Regions from separate parts of the Streptomyces sp. KMM 9044 genome, predicted to be linked through region 1. Evidence: riboswitches for the same ligand, from Rfam matches in the RefSeq annotation. Region 1 holds a riboswitch; each other region holds the start of a gene.

Evidence for each region. A riboswitch is a leader RNA that binds a small molecule or an ion and turns the genes downstream of it on or off. The one in region 1 is predicted to bind cyclic di-AMP.
Region 2: it holds a riboswitch for cyclic di-AMP, as region 1 does, so the genes downstream of both, HUV60_RS20250 (transglycosylase family protein) here and HUV60_RS17820 (M23 family metallopeptidase) in region 1, are expected to answer to the same signal.
Region 3: it holds a riboswitch for cyclic di-AMP, as region 1 does, so the genes downstream of both, HUV60_RS02740 (M23 family metallopeptidase) here and HUV60_RS17820 (M23 family metallopeptidase) in region 1, are expected to answer to the same signal.
Region 4: it holds a riboswitch for cyclic di-AMP, as region 1 does, so the genes downstream of both, HUV60_RS13450 (transglycosylase SLT domain-containing protein) here and HUV60_RS17820 (M23 family metallopeptidase) in region 1, are expected to answer to the same signal.

The regions. Positions count from the first base shown of each region.
Region 1 is NZ_CP113910.1:3,945,093-3,949,457, reverse strand. Features, by position in the region: gene HUV60_RS17825 (PrsW family intramembrane metalloprotease) at 1-1,121, shown strand, start outside; gene HUV60_RS17820 (M23 family metallopeptidase) at 1,224-2,258, opposite strand; cyclic di-AMP (ydaO/yuaA leader) riboswitch at 2,271-2,428, opposite strand; tRNA gene HUV60_RS17815 (tRNA-Met) at 2,754-2,827, opposite strand; gene HUV60_RS17810 (dihydrofolate reductase family protein) at 2,893-4,026, opposite strand.
Region 2 is NZ_CP113910.1:4,482,258-4,486,622, reverse strand. Features, by position in the region: gene HUV60_RS20260 (FtsB family cell division protein) at 1-101, opposite strand, end outside; gene eno (phosphopyruvate hydratase) at 272-1,552, opposite strand; gene HUV60_RS20250 (transglycosylase family protein) at 1,833-2,576, opposite strand; cyclic di-AMP (ydaO/yuaA leader) riboswitch at 2,581-2,750, opposite strand; gene HUV60_RS20245 (transglycosylase family protein) at 3,082-3,999, opposite strand; gene HUV60_RS20240 (cytochrome P450 family protein) at 4,329-4,365, opposite strand, start outside.
Region 3 is NZ_CP113910.1:573,417-577,781, forward strand. Features, by position in the region: gene HUV60_RS02730 (MBL fold metallo-hydrolase) at 1-702, opposite strand, end outside; gene HUV60_RS02735 (SGNH/GDSL hydrolase family protein) at 826-1,611, opposite strand; gene HUV60_RS02740 (M23 family metallopeptidase) at 1,884-2,885, opposite strand; cyclic di-AMP (ydaO/yuaA leader) riboswitch at 2,888-3,051, opposite strand; gene HUV60_RS02745 (tyrosine-protein phosphatase) at 3,564-4,361, shown strand.
Region 4 is NZ_CP113910.1:3,017,135-3,021,499, forward strand. Features, by position in the region: gene HUV60_RS13445 (polyprenyl synthetase family protein) at 1-798, opposite strand, end outside; cyclic di-AMP (ydaO/yuaA leader) riboswitch at 1,408-1,572, shown strand; gene HUV60_RS13450 (transglycosylase SLT domain-containing protein) at 1,576-2,070, shown strand; gene HUV60_RS13455 (HAD family hydrolase) at 2,146-3,015, opposite strand; gene HUV60_RS13460 (GNAT family N-acetyltransferase) at 3,209-4,279, shown strand.

The DNA.
Region 1 (4,365 bases):
GGCTGGAGCGCGTCGCGCCGGGCCCGTGGCGCAACCTCGTCTTCGCCTTCGCCTGGGGCGCCTGCGCCGCCGCGCTCATGGCGCTCGTCGCCAACAGTTTCGCCACACGGTGGATAGCGACGGAGACGGCCGACCCGTCCCGCGCGGACGCGCTCGGCGCGACCGTGATAGCCCCGGTCGTGGAGGAGTCCGTGAAGGCCGCCGCCGTCCTGCTGGTCTTCCTGTTCTGCAGACGCGACTTCACCGGAGTCCTCGACGGCGTGGTGATAGCCGGGGTCACCGCCACCGGCTTCGCCTTCACCGAGAACATCCTCTACCTCGGTACCGCCTTCGGCACCGACCAGCTCACCGGCGGCAGCGGCGTCTCCTCCGTCACCGCGGCGACGTTCTTCGTCCGCGTCGTCATGTCGCCCTTCGCACACCCGCTCTTCACGGTCCTCACCGGCATCGGCTTCGGAATGGCCGCGCTCGCCGCCCGGCGGCGCCGCCCGGTGCGCGTCCTGCTCCCGCTCGGCGGCCTGCTGCTCGCGATGGGCGTGCACGCCCTGTGGAACGCCTCCTCGGCCCTCGGCGGGTACGGCTTCTTCGCCGTGTACGCGGCGTTCATGGTGCCGTCGTTCGGCCTGCTGACCTGGCTGGTGGTGTGGACCCGGCAGCGCGAGCTGCGGACCGTACGGGAGGAACTGCCCGCGTACGTCAGGGCCGGCTGGCTGACCCCCGCACAGCCCTACGCGCTCGGCTCGATGCGGGCCCGGCGCATCGCCCGGCGGTACGCGCACCGGCACGGCGGCCGGGCCGCTGCCCGCGCGGTGGCGCAGTACGGGGCGTACGCGACATCGCTGGCGTTCCTGCGGCACCGGGGGCGCCGCGGCCGCGCGGACGCGGACTTCGTCGTACGGGAGCACGAACTGCTGCGCGAGATGTGGCACCGCCGCGACACGGCCCGCCCGGCCCTGGAGCACGCGGCCCGAGCCACCGCGCCGCCCGCCCCGCCCTGGCCGGTGTACGGGCCGTACGGGCCGTACGGGCCGTACGGGCCGTACGGCCCGTACAAAGGGTACGGCGCCGTGGACCCCGGCCACCCGGCGTCCGGGCCGAACCCGTACGCGTACCGCCCCTGAAACGCCGGACCGGCAGTCCTGACGTCGGGGGGTCGTCGTCAGGACTGCCGGGGCTGTGGCTGCGTGGGGTGCAGGGCGCGAAGACCGGCCGGGGCCGGGGTCTCAGACGGTGAGGCCCTTCGACTGCATCCAGGCCATCGGGTCGATGCCCGAGGCGGAACCGGCCGGGTGCACCTCCATGTGGAGGTGGGCCCCGGTCACGTTGCCGGTGGCGCCGACGCGGCCGATCACATCGCCGGTGTTGACCTGCTGGCCGACACTGACACTGATGGAGGACTGGTGGGCGTACCAGATCTCGGTGCCGTCGTCGAGGGTCAGCACGGTCTTGTAGCCGTACGAGCCGTCCCAGCCGGCGGAGGTGATCGTGCCGGTGTGGACGGCCTTGAGCAGGGTGCCGGTGGGGGCGGCGAGATCCAGGCCCGTGTGCTGGCCGGAGGACCAGTAGGCGCCGGCCTGACCGAAGGTCGAGGAGATGGTGTACGAGGAGGTGGGCAGCGTGTACTGCCTGGCCAGTTCGGCGAGACGCTCGGCCTCGGCCTTCTTCGCGGCCTCCTCCTCCGCCTCCTTCTTCGCGGCGGCGGCCTTCTCCTCGGCCTCCTTCTTCGCGGCGGCGGCCTTCTCCTCGGCCTCCTTCTCCGCCTTCGCGGCGGCCTCGGCGGCGGCCTTGTCCTCGGCCTGGCTCTGCTGTTGCTCGACCTGCGCCATGATCCGGGCGCGCAGCACCTCGCCGGCGTCGGAGGCACTGCCCTGCTCGGCCTCGTCGGCGACCGCACCGATGCTGCTGAGCGGGGTGGCGGAGCCCTCAGGGGTTTCCTCGTCGGAGATGAGGGAACCAACAGAGGGAAGGTCCGGCACGGAGATGGAGACCGGCGGCTTGCCGGTCTGGGCGCTGGCCATGCCGCCACCGGCGACAGCGGCTATGACACCGACGCCCAGAACGGTGGAGCTACGGGCGAGGCCTCCGCCGCGCTGCTTGCCGACACGATGCCGGCCGCGCACGGGACGAACGGACTCCTCGGTGGGGTTCCACTCCTCGAAGGGGCCCTCGTCGGCGCGGATGCCGCCGTAGCCGAAGGTGTCGCTGTCGCGCCGGCTCGGCGTGAAGGGGGCCTCGGGGGCAGGCCGGTTGGACGCCACGTGGGGCGCACTCCTTTCCTTCCTTCTCGCCTACCGGGTTAGCTGACGGGTTCGGAGCAGGAAGGTCTCCTACGCGCGTATACCGCCCGTGTCTCCACGGGCGCATCCGTGCGATTCACCCCAAGATGTTGGTTCCCCGGTTCCCTTGCGGGATTCGGCGCGTGCGCACGGAGCCGACTCGTGTGACGGCTGGGACGACCGCGCTGCGTTATCGAACGTTAATAGACGCGAGGGCCGTATTCCAAGCCGTTCTTCTTGATCGTTAACGATTCCCGCACGGACTTAAGCGCCACGGATGGCCAAAACCGGGCGAGTCGACTTCACCGTCCTCGTCACACTCGGGCTGACGATGCGTCAGTTGTCATGCGCAACGAGGCGACCCGGTCACCTGGGGTGACATCTGCGCGGAACCACCCCGGGACGCGCTCCCGAAACGGGACGGACGCAAACGGCCGAGGGCCGGAACCCCTTCGGATTCCGGCCCTCGGCCTTCAGTAGCGGGGACAGGATTTGAACCTGCGACCTCTGGGTTATGAGCCCAGCGAGCTACCGAGCTGCTCCACCCCGCGTCGTTGTGTTCACCAGCATACGGCATCCGCGGGACACTCCGCACACGGGTTGCCGCCGCCCCGCGTCACCCGCCGATCAGATGGCCGTTCGGCGCCTCGGCGGCCTCCTCGTGCTCCGGCAGAACGACGACCAGGGCGCCCTCCGCGGTCAGCACCCCGCTGCCGTCGGCGCCCGTCACGAAGGTGTCCGGCTCCCGCCACGCGGTGACCACCCGCCGTACCCCCGCGTCCAGGATCAGCCGGGCACAGGACACCGGGCGGGAGGCGCGGCGGGCGCAGGGTTCCAGACTGGAGTACATGGTGGCGGTCGTGAGCCGCGGGTCCGCAGGGTCGATCCTGGCGAGGGCGGCCTCCTCGGCGTGCACCACCGGATCGCCGCCCTCGCGGGAATGGCCCCGTGCCAGCTCGGTGCCGTCGGCCGCGACGACCACCGCGCCCACGCTGAACGCCGTCTTCGAGGGCGGGCACCGCCTTGCCCGTTCACAGGCGAGAGCCAGCCAGTGGTGGTCGGCGGCGACGGGGAGCGGGCCGGCGCCGGGGGCGGTGGGCTCGTAGCGCATGAGGACGACGTCGCCGATCGGCCGGGTCTCCAGCAGTCGCAGCCGGCCGCCCTGGTAGGTCCCGGGCCCGAAGAGGCGGGCGGCGTCCGGGTCGCCGACGAAGAGCGGGGCGAGGACCAGTTGGAGCTCGTCGGCGAGACCCTGGGTGAGGAGCTGGGTGTGGATCAGGCCGCCGCCCTCGACCATGAGCCGCCGTACGCCGTACACGTCGTACAGGTGCGTCAGAAGGCGGCGCCAGTCGAGCTCGGCGCCGAGTGGCACGACGTCGGCGGCGAGACCGTGGGCGCGGGCGCGTTCGGCGCCCTTGCCGGTCGTGTAGAGGACCTTCGCGCCACCGGTGTGCCAGAACCGCGCCGCCGGGTCCAGGTCGCCCGAGCCACTGACGGTGACCTTCAGCGGGTAGGCGGGCCTGCCCCCGGCGGTCCGGGCGGCACGCCGCTCGGGCGCGTTGACCAGCAGCCGGGGGTTGTCGGCCCGGATCGTGCCGGCACCGACCAGGATCGCGTCCGCCGACGCCCGTACCTCGTCGACCCGGTCGAAGTCCTCCGGGCCGGACAGCAGCAGCCGCTCGGGACCGGTGTCGTCGAGATACCCGTCGAGCGAGACGGCGGCGGACAGCAGGACGTACGGGTGCGGCATCGACGGTGCTCCTGACGGGGACGGCGGACGGGGCGGGGCGGGACCGGCCCGGGTGAAGAGAGTCTTGCACCCGGTGTGTTCCCGCGCGGGGGGAAGCCGTACGGTGTGCCACCGCCACGTGGCGCGAGACCGTACGGCGTGGAAACGCGCGGCGCCCCCGCCGCACCCGGCAACCGGCCCGTGATGAGGGCCCTTCCCCACACCTCATGGGTGTCGTCCGCCACCCCGTTTGGGTGGTGTCACGGATGGCGGGCGCCCGGGGCCGGATATGAGCGTGGAGGAACACCGGGCCCCGGCCCCGGCACACACCGGCCGGGGCCGCTCCGCACCCGGGAACGT
Region 2 (4,365 bases), 540 kb from region 1:
TGGCGCTTGGTCTGCGAGCGGTAGACCCGGGCGGCGGTCTGCTCGCCGATCAGCCGGATCCTGGTCGCGGTGGAGAACCGGTCCCGGTCCTTCACGGCCATCTCCCCGCCTCCCGTTCCCCTGTCATACGCGCGTACGTCCCCGGACACGGTACGGGACCGCGTCCGGGGACGTACGGACGACCGGCCAGGACACGACGACCTCGGTCGTCACCCGGCACGGGCCGTCGGGTCGGCAGACCAGCAGACCAGCAGACCAGCAGACCAGCAGATCAGCCCTTGAACCGCGGGAAGGCGCTGCGGCCGGCGTACACCGCGGCGTCGTCGAGGATCTCCTCGATGCGCAGCAGCTGGTTGTACTTGGCGACGCGCTCGGAACGGGCCGGGGCACCGGTCTTGATCTGGCCGCAGTTGGTGGCGACGGCCAGGTCGGCGATGGTGACGTCCTCGGTCTCGCCGGAGCGGTGCGACATCATGCACTTGAAGCCGTTGCGCTGGGCCAGCTCGACGGCGTCCAGGGTCTCGGTCAGCGAACCGATCTGGTTCACCTTGACCAGCAGGGCGTTGGCCGCGCTCTCCTCGATGCCGCGGGCCAGGCGCTCCGGGTTGGTGACGAACAGGTCGTCGCCGACGATCTGGACCTTGTCGCCGAGCTTGTCGGTGAGGGCCTTCCAGCCGTCCCAGTCGTCCTCGAACAGCGGGTCCTCGATGGAGACCAGCGGGTACGCGGCGACCAGCTCGGCGTAGTACTCCGTCATCTCGGCGGCGGAGCGCTCCTTGCCCTCGAAGACGTACGTGCCGTCCTTGTAGAACTCGGAGGCGGCGACGTCGAGCGCGAGGGCGATCTGCTCGCCGGGGGTGTAACCGGCTTCCTTGACGGCCTCAAGGATGAGGTCGAGGGCCTCGCGGTTGGAGCCGAGGTTCGGGGCGAAGCCGCCCTCGTCGCCGAGGCCGGTGGACAGGCCGCGGCCCTTCAGCACCTTCTTCAGCGTGTGGTAGACCTCGGTGCCCCAGCGCAGGGCCTCGGAGAAGGACTCCGCGCCGATCGGGGCGATCATGAACTCCTGGATGTCCACATTGGAGTCCGCGTGCGAACCGCCGTTGAGGATGTTCATCATCGGCACCGGCAGCAGGTGCGCGTTGGGGCCGCCGAGGTAGCGGAAGAGGGGGAGGTCGCTGGCCTCGGAGGCGGCGTGGGCGACGGCCAGGGAGACGCCGAGGATGGCGTTGGCGCCGAGGGAGCCCTTGTTGTCGGTGGCGTCCAGGTCGAACATCGCCTGGTCGATCAGGCGCTGCTCGGTGGCGTCGTAGCCGACGAGCTCCGGGCCGATCTGCTCGATGACGGCCAGGACGGCCTTCTCGACACCCTTGCCCTGGTAACGGTCGGGGTCTCCGTCACGGAGTTCGATGGCCTCGAAGGCGCCGGTGGAGGCGCCGGACGGGACGGCGGCACGACCCGTACTGCCGTCGTCGAGGCCGACCTCGACCTCGACCGTGGGGTTACCTCGGGAGTCCAGGATTTCCCGGGCTACGACGACGTCGATGGACGGCACGAGCATCTCCTTCATGGATGTGACGTGGTTCAGCGGGGCCACGGGGGCCCTGCGGACCCGAGCCTATCCGGCCCGGGGCGATCGGCCATCCGGTCGGCCGCTTCGCGGACAGAACCGAGAGTAAATTGTTTCCGAACGGAACAAAGGCGTTTCCGGGAAACCCGGGAACGGGAGGCCCGGTCCGGCCACGGAAAAGCCCCGCCCCGGCGCGTACGGGGGGAGACGCGCCGGAGCGGGGCAGACCTTCGCGGGAACGGGGCCCGGACCCGCGGCCGGCGTCCTACTTCAGGTGCAGCTGCTGGCCCGGGTAGATGAGGTCGGCGTCCTCGACGATGTCGTCGTTCAGCTCGAACAGCTTGCCCCAGCCGCCCTTGACGTCGCGCTCCGCGGCGATCGAGCTGAGGGTGTCGCCCTTGACGACCTTGTACTCGCCGTCGCCCTTCTCGACCTTCTTGCCGGTCGGGGTGGTGACGGTCTTCTTGGCGGCCGGACGCTCGTCGGAGCGGGAGGCCTTCTGCTCGGCGGAACGCTCGGGAGCGGCCTCGGTGCTCTGCTTCTGGGACTCCTGCTCCGGGGACTGCTGCCGGGAGCCCTGCGAGGAGCCGCCGCCCTGGTCGCCCGAGCCCCCGGCGGAACCGCCACCGGTGTAGGCGGCGCTGGACAGGCCCTTGCCGCAGACCGGCCAGGCACCCTTGCCCTGGCCCGCGAGAACCTTCTCGGCGATCTCGATCTGCTGGGCCTTGCTGGCCTGGTCGGCGGTGGCGGCGTACTTCGTGCCGCCGTAGCCGGCCCAGGTGGAGCCGGAGAACTGCAGGCCGCCGTAGTAGCCGTTACCGGTGTTGATCGACCAGTTGCCACCGGACTCGCACTGGGCGACGGTGTCCCACTCGGCGGCGGTGGCGGCGGAGGCACTGCCGGCCGCCATCAGCGGGGCGGCGACGGCGGCACCGGTGACACCGGCGACGGCGATGGCACGGGTGGCCTTGGACGGACGACGGTGCTTGCCCTTGCTGGAAAACAGCATGGATGGATCCCCTCACCGACGCCTACGAGGTGAGCTGTCGGGTTCGGGCCGGTTGGGTTGCCCGGCCGCGTTCCCTTGCGGGACGCGGCTTCACCCCGAGCCGCATCCGGCGTACTTCACCGGATCCGGCGCCTACCTTGGGTCCCCCGCTCCTGCCTACGGCGCATGACGCGACGACTGTTCCCGTGCGGCCACTGGCAGGATTCGGCGTGGTGGCAGCCGGGGCCCGCGATGGCGAGCGATCACGACCGTAGACACGCCCTCGGCGGATTATCAAAGACGATCAGGGCTTCTGAGACCTATCTCTCATCATCTTTAAATCGGACATTCATCCTGAAGCGCGACTCTCCACCCCCGCCACCGACACGCTTTTCCGCACGCCGGTCCACTCGCCACCCGGCCGGCACGCCACCATCGCCCGGTCGGCGCACGGCCGACGCCCGAGCGGTCGGCCGCAGCTGTCGAAATGTCACCTTTCACATGATTCGCATCCAGGTGCGAGCCCCTAACCGAAAAGGGTGGGATTCGGGGCGGCGACACCCTCGGCCCCGTCGCCCCCGCCGTACTGGGCGAGCCATCCGCCGCCGAGAGCAAGGGAGTCGGAGGCGACCGAGGGGCCGCTCGCGGAGCCCGAGCCGGAGTCGCTCGACGGGGAGGAGCCGTCGAGGCCGCGTGTGAAGCCGAGACCGCCGCGCGAGGCATGCCGCCCCGAGGATCCGGCGTCACGGTCCGCGCGCGCTTCCTCCTCGGCGCCGGCGCCGCGGTGACGGCCGCCGCCGGAGTCCTCGCCGTCGGCCGATTCCGAAGCGTCGGCCTTCTGCCCCGACTTGTCCGAGTCGTCGTCCTTGACGGAGGGAGAAGCAGCGGAAGAGGCCTCCGCTCCTCCTTCCTTCTTCTGGCCGTCCGCGGCAGCTTCGTCGCCCTCGTCGCCCTTCGCGTCCGACGAGGAGCCGGCGGACTGGGACGGCGACGGAGTGGCGGACCTTTCGGAGCCGGACGCGCCCGGTGAGCCGCCCTCCACGCCGGTGCCGGCATCGAGCACGGACGCGTCCCGGTCCAGGCCCCCCAGCAGGCCGCAGGCTCTCCACACGCCGACACCCTGGTCGGCGAGGATCTTCTCGGCCACGGCTATCTGCTGGCCGCGGCTGGCCTGGTCGGCGCTGGTCGCGTAGTCGAGGCCGCCGTAGGCCTCCCAGTCCTCCTGGGTCAACTGCAGGCCGCCGTAGTAACCGTTGCCGGAGTTCTGGCTCCAAGAGCCGCCCGACTCGCACTCGGCCACCCGGTCCCAGGTCGAACCGTCGGCAGCACTGGCGGCGCCGGCTCCGAGGAGGGGGATCGCGATGGCCGAGCCGGTCACTCCGGCCGCGACGAGAAGAGCCGGAGCCTGGCGGGGGCGACGGTGACGACCGTTCCCGGAGAGCATGCGGAAACCTTTCGCAGGACAACAGTTACTCGCACGGCGTTTCGCCTGTGACGTTCGAAAAAGCGAGACGCCGCGCTTGAGGGGTGAACGTATAGGCAGTCGAACGTCTGTCACAAGTTCATGCCGTGCAGATCACATGAAGATCACAAAGTTGAGTGGGTGTCACCTTCACAGCCGTCCTGCCAACGGTCAACGGACCGTGCTCGAGGGGCCCTGACGGTCACGTGCGCCGTGGCCGACGGACACGCCCAGGGCTTTCCCGGATCTCTTCCGGAAGACCGTCCGGGGCATTTCGGAATGTGTCCTGGTACGCCGCCCCGTTCGCAACATCACATCGAGGGCGGGGTGAATTTCACCGGCAGCGTG
Region 3 (4,365 bases), 3.4 Mb from region 1:
CAGGGTGTGCTGCGTGTTGCGCAGGCCCCGGCCGCAGAAGTGACGGGCCGGGGTGGCGGTGAGGGTGATCCCGCCGACCTCGGTCGCCTCGTGCCAGTCCAGTTCGCGCAGCCGGTCGGCGGAGACGCCCCAGTGCTCGAGATGGGCGCCCACGCCGAGCGGCACGGCGAACAGCGTGTCCGTGCCGGCCAGTGCCTTGATGGTGGGCAGGTCCAGGTGGTCGTAGTGGTCGTGCGAGATCGCGACGACATCGACCGGGCCGAGGGCGGCCAACGACAGGGGCACCGGGTGCAGCCGCTTCGGGCCGGCGAAGGGGAACGGGGAGCAGCGCTCGCCCCACACGGGGTCGAACAGCACCCGCCGCCCGTCGATCTCCACGAGCACACTGGAGTGTCCCATCCAGGTCAGACGCAGCCCGGAGGCCGGCGGGCGGGCCAGATCGGCGAGAGTGCCGGCGTGCACCGGCAGGGGGTGGTGCGGAGCACGGCGGGACCGGGTCTCCTTGTCGAAGTAGGTCTTCGCCAGGTCCCGGGACGAGCCCGGGGGCCGGGACCTGGCGGGGCCCCCGGGGTTCTGGAACACGCCGTCCCGGTAGTGCGGGGACCGGCGGATACGCGCCATGCGCTCACCGGCGGGGTCCGCGCCGAAGGCCGCGGGCCATAACGTACGGAGCCCGGAGCTCTGGGAACGGATACCGGCCACGATGCCTCCAAGTGGAATCGGTTGGACATTCTATTATGTGCGTCGGCGCGGCGCCGCGGAGACGGGCGCGCGCCCGCGCCGGGCTCCGTACGCGCCCCTCCCCGCTCCCCCTCGCGCCCGGTGTCAGGCCACCGCGGCGATGCGCTCCCTGATGTCACCCGGGGACAGCGTTCCCTTCGCCGTCACATGGTCCCCCGAGGACTCCCCGCGCAGCCTGCGTCCCATCCACGGCACCAGGTACTCGCGCGCCCACTGGACGTTGTCCCGCCGGACGTGGAGGCTGTCGCGCGGCGGCAGCGGGGGCCAGGCCTGCTCCGGGTCGGCCGGAATGTCCAGGCCGAGGGCCTGGCCCGCGCGGAGCGCCACGCGCGTGTGCCCCTCGGGCGACAGGTGCAGCCGGTCGGCGTCCCAGGCCCTGCGGTCCTGGATGCTCCTCAGGGACCACAGGTCGAGCACCGGACAGCCGTACCGGTCGGCGACGGCCCGCACGTGCCCGTTGTAGGTGGCGATCTTGCCGCGCAGATGCCTCAGCAGGGGTACACCCCGGGTGTCGAACCCGGTTGTCACCAGCACCGTGCCGGAGACGGCCGTGAGCGCGGCGATCGCCCGCTCGAACCGCTCGGCCACCTCATCCGGGTCACTGCCGGGGCGCAGGATGTCGTTGCCGCCCGCACAGAACGAAACCAGCGCGGGGGCCAGTTCGACGGCCCGCGGGAGCTGGTCGGCCACGACCTGGTCGAGCAGCTTCCCGCGCACCGCGAGATTCGTGTACGGGAAGTCGCCTTCGGGGCGCCGGTCGGCGAGAAGTACCGCGAGCCGGTCGGCCCAGCCGACGAACGTCCCGGCGGGGCCGGGGTCTCCGACACCCTCGGTGAAGCTGTCCCCCACCGCCACGTACGACCCGATCACCGGCTTGCTGTCATTCTTCGAATCGTCTGCCACAACCGGACATGATTCACCTTCGAATATGACCTACGCGACCGTAGGAAGGCATTGACGGGCGGTGAGATAAGCCACGCGCAAGGCATCGGCCAGTTCCGGAACAGCCCTCGGGGGGACGTTGAGCGGCGAGTGACGTGACGCACGGAACACTCCGGGCGCACGTGCCGAACGCGCCGAACGCCGGACCCCGGAATCGGGGTCCGGCCTTCGGCGGCGCGTCAGGCGGGTTGCCTCTGGGGTCAGCCGACGGAGACGCCCTTGCCGCGAAGGTAGGAGACCGGGTCCACGTCCGAGCCGTAGTCCGGCGTGGTGCGGATTTCGAAGTGCAGGTGCGGGCCGGTCGAGTTGCCGGTGGAGCCCGAGAGGCCGACCTGCTGGCCGCCGCTCACGGTCTGGCCGGCCGAGACGGACAGCGAGGACAGGTGGGCGTACTGGGCGTAGTGGCCGTCGTTCAGCTTGATGACGACCTGGTTGCCGTACGAGCCTGCCCAGCCGGCGGAGACGACGGTACCCGGGCTCACGGCCTTCAGGGAGGTACCCGTCGGGACGGCGAAGTCGACACCGGTGTGGTAGCCGCTGGACCACATGCTGCCGGCCACCTTGTAGGCGGTGCCGAGGCCGCCGCCGGGCACCGGCGAGCTGTAACCGGAGGTGTTCGCGGCCTGGTTCGCGGTCACCGCGCCGGAGGACGCCTCCGGCGCGGACTGCTCGGAGGAGCCCGAGGACGGCTTCGGAGCGGACTGCTCCGAGGACTCACCGGCCGCCGTCGTCTTCGACGCGGAGGACGGAGCGGACGAGGAGGACGAAGCGCTCTTTTCGGAAGAAGGAGACTTCTTCGGCGTGTCGGCCGTGGTGGCCCTGCCGTCGACCGAGAGCTTCAGACCGGGGTGGATGAGTGACGGGTCACTGCCCACAGCCTCGCGGTTGTCGGCATAGAGCTGCTTCCAGCCGCCGTCGACGCTCTCGGACTCGGCGATCTTCGCCAGGTAGTCGCCGCCCTTCACTGTGTACGTGCGGGCGTCGCCCTTCTCGTCATCGTCGGCCTTCACGCCGTCAGCCGTACCGCCGGTGACGGAATACGACTGGACGGCCTTTTCCGGGGCGGCCTGCACAGGGGCGGCGTTCGCTCCGGTGGCACCGAGAAGCGGCAGGGCGAGTGCGGCGCCACCGGTTCCGACGACGGCGATGGAGCGGGTGAAACGCAAAGCGCTGGGGCGGCGGTGCTTACCTTTTGCGGGCATGACGAATTCCTCTCCGGCGCCTACGAGGTGAGCTGTCGGGTTCGGACTGGAGATGCCCGGCCGCGTCGAAACGCGACTTAACCCCAAGCCGTTCCGGAGACCGGAACAGGCAGTCGTACCTGTGGGTCCCCCGTTCCTGCCGTTCACGGGTCAGAGTGTGAAGGCCCCGGACAGCGGCAGGATTAGGCGTCTGTCCGGATCGATGGTGAACGTAGGCGACCTGGACGCAAAGGAACAAGCACGATCTTCCGAGCAAAGGCGCATTTCTGTGATCCATTGACATGAAAACCGTCACCCAGAGTCGCCCCGGACATTGCGCACCCCCCGAATCCCCTTGCGGAACAACGGAATTACGTGAACATGGCGACAACGCATCGTCACCTCTATGACGATGCTCACCACCCCACTCCCATCTCCCTTTCTATCGGGGCACGTTATGGCGAAGCTGCCTAAACGGACAGAACGCCCCAATAGTGAAAGAAGAGACCTTCCGGTCCGGTTCGGCGGTGGGTCCGCCCAGGGTCTGCCACGTGTCCGTCCGGACCGGCGGCTCGGGGCCGACCACGCCACGCCACCGGCCCGCTCACCAACTCATGGCCCCTGCCAGGCATGTCGTATCGTCGGGTGACACCCGTCGACGCCGCCGCGCCGACGGCGCAGAGTGGGAAAGGGGCCCCCGTGACGCAGCAGATCCCGTCGACCGAACCCGAGCTCACCGGTGTGCGCAATTTCCGTGATGTGGGCGGCCTGCCGACCGTCGACGGCCGCCGGGTGCGACACGGAGTGCTGTTCCGCAGCGGCCACCTCGCGCACGCCACCGAGGAGGACGCCGCCTTCCTGTCCGCCCTGGGACTGCACACCGTCTTCGACTTCCGTAACGCGGCCGACCACAGGCTGGACGGGCGGGACATCGAGCTGCCCGGCGTGCGCAATGTGAACCTGCCGCTGAGCGACCCGGCCGACGGCGCCGAGTTCTGGAGGATGGTCCGTGACGGGGACCTCGACCAGCTCCGCGCGATCCTCGCCGGCGGCAAGGGAGCGGAACGGATGATCGCCTCGTACCGCGCGACCGTGACGCAGCGCACCTTCGAGCACTCCCGCGTGCTGATCTCGCTCGCCGAGGAGAGCCTGCCCGCACTGATGCACTGCGCGGCGGGCAAGGACCGCGCGGGCCTGTCGGTGGCGGTGACGCTGCTCGCGCTGGGCGTGGAACGGGACGCGATCTTCGACGACTACCTGAAGTCCAGCGCCGCGCACCGCCGCTACAAGGTGCGCCGCAGCGCCACCTCCGCCTCGGCCTACTCACCCGAGGTCATGGAGCTGCTCGACCCGCTGTTCGACGCCCGCGCCGAGTACCTGTCGGCCGCGCTCGAGACGATCGAGGAGACCTGGGGCGGCGTGGACCCCTACATCGAGCAGGCTCTCGGCTTCACTCCCGAGTACCGGGAGCGGCTGCGCGATCGCATGCTGGACTGAGCGG
Region 4 (4,365 bases), 930 kb from region 1:
GGCGATGTCCTCGGCCAGCCCCAGCCGGGCCGCCCGCTCGCGCAGCCGCAGCACGGGCAGCGTCGGAATGCCCTCGCGCAGGTCGGTGCCCGGGGTCTTGCCGGACTCGTGGGAGTCGGAGGCGATGTCCAGTACGTCGTCGGCGAGCTGGAAGGCGACCCCGAGCCGCTCGCCGTACTGAGTCAGCACATCCACGACCGTGTCGTTCGCGCCGGACATCATGGCGCCGAACCGGCAGGCGACGGCGACCAGCGAGCCGGTCTTGCCGCCGAGGACGTCCAGGTAGTGGTCGACCGGGTCCCGGCCCTCCTGCGGCCCCGCGGTCTCCAGGATCTGACCGGTGACCAGGCGCTCGAACGCCTCGGCCTGCACCCGTACGGCCTCCGGGCCCAGGTCGGCCAGGATGTGCGACGCGCGCGCGAAGAGGAAGTCGCCGGTGAGGACCGCGACGGAGTTGCCCCATCGGGTGTTGGCGCTGGGCACCCCGCGCCGTACGGTGGCGTCGTCCATCACGTCGTCGTGGTACAGCGTGGCCAGGTGGGTCAGCTCCACGACCACGGCGGACGGTACGACACCGGGTGCGTAGGGGTCGCCGAACTGGGCGGCGAGCGTCACGAGCAGCGGCCGGAACCGCTTGCCACCGGCCCGCACCAGGTGCTGGGCGGCCTCGGTGATGAAGGGGACCTCACTCTTCGTGGCCTCGAGCAGCCCTTCCTCGACAGCCGTCATTCCGGCCTGGACATCGGCCTCCAGAGCCTGGTCCCGCACGCTCAGCCCGAACGGCCCGACGACGGTCACGAGGGGTCTCCTGTCTGCTGGTGTCCACTGACGCCTAGACGTCTTGCACAGTTTGTCGATAGGTCGCTGACGTCACTCGAGTCAGCGTATCCGGTCATGTTTCGATCACCGCCAGCACCCACATTCCCCGGCCTCACCCGCACACACGCGGACGGCGCCTCACGGCGCCCTCCCATATCGGATCACCACCAGATCGTTCCTGACCAGTTGACGACAAAGGATATTCGCCATCTTTCGGGCGTAGCGGCCCGCCCTCGACGCGCAGCCCCGCCCGCCACCCACCCCATCCGACCCACCCGATCCCGCGGTCCCCTTTGTCGCGATTGTCAAGCCAATTCCCCTTGGCGGCAAATGCTTCCGCGTGGCGCGTCCAGTGAAGTGAGTCACGCGCGCCCCGGCGCGCCCGCCCCTCACACCTGCCCACGCTTTCCCTTGCCCCGAAAGCGAGTTGACCCTTGACGCCCTCAAGGGATCAAGTACCCCAAAACCCCCGGAACAAGATCAAGCGGCGCGATCCGTGATCGTCGCACTTGTTTCCGACAAGTGGACTCGCATACGTTCCCGGCTTGTCGGGCGGACGCCGAATCCTGCCGCCGCCCGCGCCACCCATCGACGAACTCACTCACGCACGGCAGGAGCGGGGGACCCAGGTAAGCCGCCGGACCGGTGCGCACCCGGAACGGCTCGGGGTGAAGCCATGCCCGCACGGGCACGGCCGGGCACTCTCCCGCCCGAACCCGACAGCTCACCTCGCAGGCGTAGGAGAGGAACACAGACATGACCGCATCCGGTCCGCCCCGCCGCTTCGGCCGCTCCCGCCTCGTCCGCTCCTTCGCCGTCGCCGGTGTCGCGGCGGTCGCCCTCCCGCTGTTCGGCGCCACCGCCGCCTCGGCCGCGCCCGCCGCTGCCGCGACGTCCACCCCTGCCGCCGCCGGCACCGTGACCGCGTACCCGGACAACCTCGACGGCTGGATCCGCGAGTCGCTGTCCGTCATGGCGCAGCACGGCATCCCCGGCGGCTACGACTCCATCCACCGCAACATCCTGCGCGAGTCGTCCGGCAACCCGCAGGCCATCAACCTGTGGGACTCCAATGCCATGGCCGGCACCCCGTCGAAGGGCCTGCTCCAGGTCATCGACCCGACCTTCCAGGCGTACCACGTGCCCGGCACGGCCTTCGACCCGTTCGACCCGGTCGCGAACATCGCGGCGGCCTGCAACTACGCGGCAGACCGCTACGGCTCCATCGACAACGTCTTCGGTGCCTACTGAGACACCTGAGACATCCGATACGTCCGGGCCCGTCGGAACGCCGGCGGCACCGGCCACACCGGCGGACGCCGAGGCCTACCGGGACACATTCCCGGACCTGGGGCGGGGCAGCACGTGTTGGGGCACGCGCGGCTCCGCTCCGCCGAACAACCGCTCGAGGACGACGGCCACGCCGTCGTCCTCGTTCGACGTGGTCACCTCGTCGGCCACCGCCTTGAGCGCGGGGTGTGCGTTGGCCATGGCGACTCCGTGGGCCGCCCAGTCGAACATCGGAATGTCGTTGGGCATGTCGCCGAAGGCGACGGTCCGCTCCGGATCCAGCCCCAGGTGCTCGGCGGCCAGCGCGAGACCCGTCGCCTTGGTGACACCGCACGGCTGGAGTTCCACGGTGCCCGGACCCGACATCGTGACCGTGGCCAGCGAGCCGACCGCCGCACGGGCCGTCGCCGCCAACTCGTCGTCGGTCAGGTCGGGATGGCGCAACAGCACCTTGCTGATCGGCCGGACCCACAGATCGTCCCGCCGTGCGACCCGCACCGCGGGCAGCGTCGGGTGCGGCATCAGGTAGCCCGACTCGATCAGGGTGAGCCCGTCCACCCCGTTCTGGTCGACCGCGGCGTAGAGCTCCCCGGCCTCGGCCTCGATCTTGCCGAGGGTGGTCTCCGCCAGTTCCCGGTCCAGGGTGATCGACCACAGCAGCCGGTCCGTGCCGGCGTCGTACACCTGCGCGCCCTGTGCGCACACCGCGAGCCCCGTGGACCCCAGGTCGTCCAGGAGCGGCCTCACTCTGGGCGCCGGGCGCCCCGTCACCACGAGGTGCCGGACACCGGCCCGCGCCACCAGCGCCAGCGCGGCGAGGGAGCGGTCGGAGAGGGTGTCGTCGCCGCGCAGCAGCGTCCCGTCCAGGTCGGTGGCGATGAGCGAGCAATCGGTGGGTGCGGCCATGATCAGAGAATACGGACACCGCGCGCCCTCGACTCACCGCGCTCGGGACGCCCGCCCCGCGCACCGATCGCGGCCTCTGCACCACTTGGCGGCAACATGAGCCGCTACCTACCGTCCTCGTGGTCCTGGCGGTACCTTCCAAGTGTCCGGGGGGACTTGATCGGGGGGTCAGGTGAGCGGTGGACGCACACGTGTGCTGGGGCTCGACGAGCTCGGCGAGGGGGAGCGGGAGCGATGGCGTGAGCTGCGCGCCGCCTCGGAGGCACCGCGCAGCCCTTTCATGGAACCGGAGTTCGCCGCCGCCGTGTCCGGGGTGCGGCCGCAGGCCCGGGTCGCGGTGCTGTACGAGGGAGCGTCCGCCGAGCCGGCCGGCTTCCTGCCGTACGAGCGGGGCGCGTGGGGGCAGGGCCGGGCGATCGGGCTCGGGGTCTCGGACTGCCAGGGCGCCGTCCTGCGGCCGGGTCTCGTGCTGGAGACCGGTGACCTGCTGCGTGCCTGCTCGGTGTCGAGCTTCGCCTTCGACAACCTGGAAGCGGACCAGACCCTCTTCGTCCCGCAGGCGGCCCAGGAACACGCCACCTTCGTCATCGCCGTGGAGAAGGGCTACGAGACCTACGAGTCCGTCCTGCGCACCCAGTCGCCGAAGTTCCTGAAGACCACCCTGGCCAAGGAGCGCAGGCTCGGCCGCCAGGCCGGACCCGTGCGGTTCGTGTTCGACGAACACGACCCGGCCGCGCTGCGCACCCTCATCGGGTGGAAGTCCGCGCAGTACCGCAGGACCGGGCGCCGCGACCGGTTCGCGCGGGAGTGGATCACCCGGCTCGTGGGCCGCCTGGCCGAAACCCGGGCTCCGGAGTGCGCGGGCACCCTGTCCGTCCTGTACGCCGGGGACCGTCCCGTCGCCGCCCACTTCGGCCTGCGCTCGGCCTCGGTGCTGGCCTGCTGGTTCCCGGCGTACGACCCGGAGTTCGCGAAGTTCTCGCCGGGGCTCGTGCTGCATCTGCGGATGGCCGGGGCGGCGGCCGGCGAGGGCATCGGTCTGCTCGACATGGGGCGCGGCCCGGCCGAGTACAAGGACTCGCTGAAGACGGGCGAACGTGCCGTCTACGAAGGCGAGGCGACACGTCCGGGCCTGGGCGCCACGCTCCAACTGCTGCGCCGCGAGCCCGCACGCCGTGCGCACCGCTTCGTCGTCGCCCGTCCGCGTCTCGCCTCGCTGGCGTCACGCGCCTTGAAGGGGGCGGCGCGGCCGCGCCGGCCCTGAGTTCGTCAGTTCGTCAGTTCGTCAGTTCGTCAGTTCGTCAGGGGGCCGGTCGTGAGGACGAGAACCGCTCGGGACGGCCACGGCCG